Regions from separate parts of the Clavibacter tessellarius genome, predicted to be linked through region 2. Evidence: predicted binding sites of a transcription regulator. Region 2 holds the regulator's gene; the other holds the start of a gene.
What was found. Region 2 encodes HrcA, which represses chaperone genes, less so after heat shock. Its sites were predicted from a motif close to TTNGCACTCGNNNNNNNCGAGTGCNAA; they were not measured.

Region 1: the regulator HrcA is predicted to act here: its motif matches at 1,511-1,537, upstream of FGG90_RS06685 (Hsp20/alpha crystallin family protein).

What each region holds. Positions count from the first base shown of each region.
Region 1 covers NZ_CP040788.1:1,458,054-1,460,439, reverse strand. Annotated here, with positions in the region: gene FGG90_RS06690 (GNAT family N-acetyltransferase) at 1-887, shown strand, start outside; gene FGG90_RS06685 (Hsp20/alpha crystallin family protein) at 992-1,450, opposite strand; gene FGG90_RS06680 (hypothetical protein) at 1,579-1,926, opposite strand; gene FGG90_RS06675 (SDR family oxidoreductase) at 2,066-2,386, shown strand, end outside.
Region 2 covers NZ_CP040788.1:842,718-845,103, reverse strand. Annotated here, with positions in the region: gene dnaJ (molecular chaperone DnaJ) at 1-601, opposite strand, end outside; gene hrcA (heat-inducible transcriptional repressor HrcA) at 662-1,684, opposite strand; gene FGG90_RS03855 (DUF4870 domain-containing protein) at 1,868-2,263, shown strand; gene FGG90_RS03850 (VOC family protein) at 2,274-2,386, shown strand, end outside.

The sequences.
Region 1 (2,386 bases), 620 kb from region 2:
GGCTGTCCCCGGCGTACATGGCCGTGACCCCCGCGATCAACGACTGGGTGCACGCGCTCGTGACGGGCGACGGGGAGTTCGCGCGGCGGGGCTTCGGGATCCTCCGCGAGGTCGCGTCGGTCGGCGTGCGGGACGCCCGGGTCGACTCCGCGCTGCCGCCCGGCCACTCCCACGGGAAGATGCTGTCGGCGCTCTGGCGGGAGTCGCCCGTGCCGGGCCTCGCCGAGGGGGAGCGGCTGATGAGCATGACGAGCCTCCTGCACGTCGACGCCCACGGCGACACCGTGCTGGGCGCGCTCATCGACGCGTCGGGGATCGGCGCTCCCGCGTGGATCCGTCGCTGGCTCGACGCCTACCTCGTGCCGCTCGCGCACGCGCTCCTCGCGCACGACCTCGCCTTCATGCCGCACGGCGAGAACGTGATCCTCGTGCTGCGCGACCACGTCGTCGTGCGCGTGCTGATGAAGGACATCGCCGAGGAGGTCGCCCTCTTCGACATGGAGCGCGAGCTGCCGGAGGACGTGCGCCGGATCCGCCTCGACATCCCCGAGGAGGAGCGCACCCTCACGGTCTTCACCGACGTGATGGACGGCTTCCTCCGCTTCGCCGCCGCGCTCGTCGAGGACCGCGACGACCTCGGCCCCGACGGGCTGTGGCGCGTGGCGGCGGAGGCCCTCGCCGACCACGAGCGCGCGCACCCGGAGCTCGCGGACCGCGTCGCCCGGTTCGACCTGTTCACGCCGTCCTTCGACCGCTCCTGCCTCAACCGGCTGCAGCTGCGCGACAACCGGCGGATGGTCGACCTGCAGGCGCCGGTCATGCAGATCCACGGCTCGCTGCGGAACCCGCTCGCGATCCATCGGGGGCTGCGGCCGCGCATCGGCTGACGCGACGGGCCGGCCGCGCGCGCGCGGACGCACGAGGAGCCGCCGCCCGCGGATGCGGACGACGGCTCCTCGTCGTGTCGGCGCCGATGCGGCGCCCGGGCGGATCAGCTCGCGGCGTGCGCGCCCTGCTCCACCGTCAGCGTGCGGCCCTCCTGGCCCTGCGGCTCGTCGGACGTGACCGCGATCTTGCGCGGCTTCGCGCGCTCGCTCACGGGGATGGTGACGCTCAGCACGCCGTTCGCGTAGTGCGCCGAGATGCGCTCCGTGTCGATGCCCTGGCCGAGCGTCAGCTGGCGGAGGAACGTGCCGGCCACGCGCTCGCGCGTCAGCCACCGCACGTTCTGGTCGCCGGCGAGCGTGCGCTCGGCGCGGATGGTCAGCAGCTGGCCGTCCACGTCGATGTCGACGGAACCCGGGTCGATGCCCGGGAGGTCGGCGGCCAGCACGTAGGTGTCGCCCTCGCGGTGCAGGTCGATGGGCATCGGCCGGTTCGCCTGGCGGGTCTCGGCCAGCGCGCCCATCGCGCGGTCCAGCTCGCGGAACGGATCGAAGGCCATGTTCATGCTCGACTCCTCTGATCGATGATCTGTGGGTTGAGCCCTCTCGGCTCAACTGCGATCAGATTAGCACTCGGCCTAGGGGAGTGCCAAGGCGTTCGCTGACGGCGAATGTGGCTCTCACCACCTCTTCGTCAGCGTCGGCGGAGGTCGCGCTCCATGCGGCCGATGAGGGTCCAGACCGCGCGCGAGAGGTCGGGGTGCTCCAGCGCGATGCCGCGCAGGAGCCGGTACTCGAAGCGCGCCACGACGCTGGGCTCGGTCGACGGATGCCGCACGCGGGCGAGCTCCTCGGCCATCCCCTCGGCCTCGAGCGCGTCCTGGCGGAGGGTCGCGACGACGTGCTCGTCCACCGTCGGCAGCTGCGGGATGACCTCCCACGGGTCGTCGCCGTTCCGGCAGCAGTGCTCGATCACGGCGTCCAGCTCGTCGCGGGCCTCCTGGCGCAGCACCTCGAGGCTGGCGGGGAAGCGGGCGTGCACGGGCGGATCCTCTCGGGCGGCTGCGGACGACGCGCCTCGCGGCCGCCGGTCCCTTCACGCTACGTCATGCTCCGGAGCGCTCCCGACGGGATGGCCGGACGCCGTCGGTAGCCTGGGGGACCGCGACCCAGGAGGATCCATGACCGACCACGCCCGCCCCGTCGCCCTCGTCACGGGAGCCACCCGCGGCATCGGCCGCGCCGTCGCCGAGGACCTCGGCCGCACGCACCGCGTGATCGTGCACGGCCGCGACCGTGACGCCGTCGACGCGCTCGCCGCCTCCCTGCCGGACGCCGTCGGCTGGGCCGCCGACCTCGCCGCGGGTGGCCTCGCCGACCTCGTGCCCGGCCTCGACTGCCTCGACGTGCTCGTGCACTCCGCCGGCGTGATCGGCGGGGACGCCGTCGCGGAGACGCCGGTGGACGAGTGGCGCCGCGTCTTCGAGGTCAACGTCTTCGCC
Region 2 (2,386 bases):
GGCCGGCGCAGGTGGGGCAGGGGTGCGGGATGACGGTGCCGTAGCCGCGGCAGGTGCCGCAGGGGCTCGACGTCATGACGTTGCCGAGGAGCGAGCGCACCTGGCGCTGGATGCTGCCGGAGCCACGGCAGATGTCGCACGTGACGGCGCTCGTGCCGGGCTGCGCGCAGGATCCGTGGCAGGTCTCGCACACGACGGCCGTGTCGATCTCGAGGTCGCGGTGCACGCCGAAGATGACCTCCTCGAGCTCGACCTCCACGCGGAGCAGCGCGTCCTGGCCGCGCTCCTGGCGCGAGCGGGGACCGCGTCCGCCACCGCCCTGCTGGCCGCCGAAGAACGTCTCGAAGATGTCGCCGAAGCCGCCGAAGCCCTGGCCGCCGCCCCCGCCGAACCCGGCCTGCGGGCCGAGGTCGTACTGCTGCCGCTGCTGCGGGTCGGAGAGCACGTCGTACGCGTGCGTCACGAGCTTGAACCGTTCGGCCGCGTCGGGGGCGTCGTTGACGTCCGGGTGCAGCTGGCGCGCCTGCTTGCGGTACGCCTTCTTGATCTCCTCGGGCGTCGCCTCGCGGCTCACGCCCAGTACTTCGTAGTGGTCAGCCACGTCGGGCCCTTCGGTGGTGATGGTCGTGGGGAACAGGGGCGGTGCGCCGGCGTGCGGGCGTCACCGCTCCTCGAGCAGGCGCGAGAGGTAGCGCGCGACCGCGCGCACCGACGCCATGTTGGTGGAGTAGTCCATGCGGGTCGGGCCGAGCACGCCCAGGCGCGCGAGCACGCCTCCCGACGAGCTGTAGCCGCTGGTGAGCACGCTCGTCTCGCCGAGCCCGAACGGGGCGTTCTCCCGGCCGATGCTCACGGAGACGCCGTGCTGGTCGGCCTCCATCTCGCCGAGCAGGCGCAGGAGCACCACCTGCTCCTCGATGGCCTCGAGGACGGGCGAGATGCTGCCGGGGAAGTCGCGCTCCGTGCGGGCGAGGTTCGCGGATCCGGCGAGCAGCAGCCGCTCCTGGCGGTTCGCGAGCACCTGCTCCACGAGCGTGCCCGCGAGCGCGGAGGCGGCGGCCCGCTGGGCGGGCTCGACCTCGTCGGCCAGGGTCTCGAGGCGCGCGGCCGCCTCGGCGAGGCCGAGGCCGCCGACGGCCGCGTTCACCCGCGTGCGCATGGCCGCGAGGAACTCCTGGTCGGGATCGCCCTGGAGCTCGACGACGCGCTGCTCGACGCGGCCCGTGTCGGTGATGAGCACGGTGAGCACGCGCGTGGCCGACAGCGCGACCAGCTCGACGTGCTTCACGTGGCTCGTCGCGAGCGACGGGTACTGCACGAGCGCGACCTGGTTGGTGAGCTGCGCGAGGAGCCGGACGGTGCGCGCGAGGACGTCGTCGAGGTCGACGGACTGCCCGAGGAACACGTGGATGGCCTGGCGCTGCGCGGGCGTGAGCGGACGCACGTCCGCGAGCTGGTCGACGAAGAGCCGGTAGCCCTTGTCCGTCGGCACGCGCCCCGAGGAGGTGTGCGGCGCCGCGATCAGCTCCTCCTCCTCGAGCAGGGCCATGTCGTTGCGGATGGTGGCGGCCGAGACCCCGAAGGCGTGGCGCTCCACGATGGACTTGGAGCCCACGGGCTCACGGGAGGACACGTAGTCCTGCACGATCACCCGGAGGACGTCGAGTCCGCGTTCCGAGACCATGGCGGCTCCCTCCTGGCACTCGTCGGTTCTGACTGCCAATCGTACCGCGTGGATCCGACCGTCCGGCATTGCCGGTCGCGCGTCGGCGGAGGTAGCGTGGAGGCGCCGGGCGAGGCCGGGCACCACCCACGATCCCGCGCGATCCCCCGGCCTCCCGCCGTGCCGCGCACCGAGAGGCCCGCGATGTCCGCACCCGATCCCCACCCCTACGGAGCCCCCGCCCCCCTGACCCCGGCAGAGGACCGGCTGTGGGCGTCGCTCACGCACTTCCTCGCGATCCTCATCGTGCCGTCGTTCATCGTGTGGCTCGTGTTCCGCGAGCGGGGCCGCTTCACGGACCAGGAGGGCAAGGAGGCGACGAACTGGACGATCAACGTCGCCGGCGCGCTCGTCATCCTCAACGTCCTGCAGGCCGTGTTCGTGGTCATCCCGTTCCTCGGGATCCTCATCTCCGTCCTGCTCGGCCTCGTGATCTTCGCGGTCGTCGTGGTCAACATCGTGTTCGCGATCATCGGCGGCGCCCGCGTCCAGGGCGGCCGACCGTACCGCTACCCGCTCAACATCCGGTGGATCAAGTAGGCGTCACCCGGTGAGCGCCCGGATCCGGCACGTCGCCGTCGACTGCCTCGACCCGCACGGGCTCGCGATCTTCTGGGCGGGCGTCACGGGCTTCGCCGAGGACCCCGACGAGCCCAACCGGCC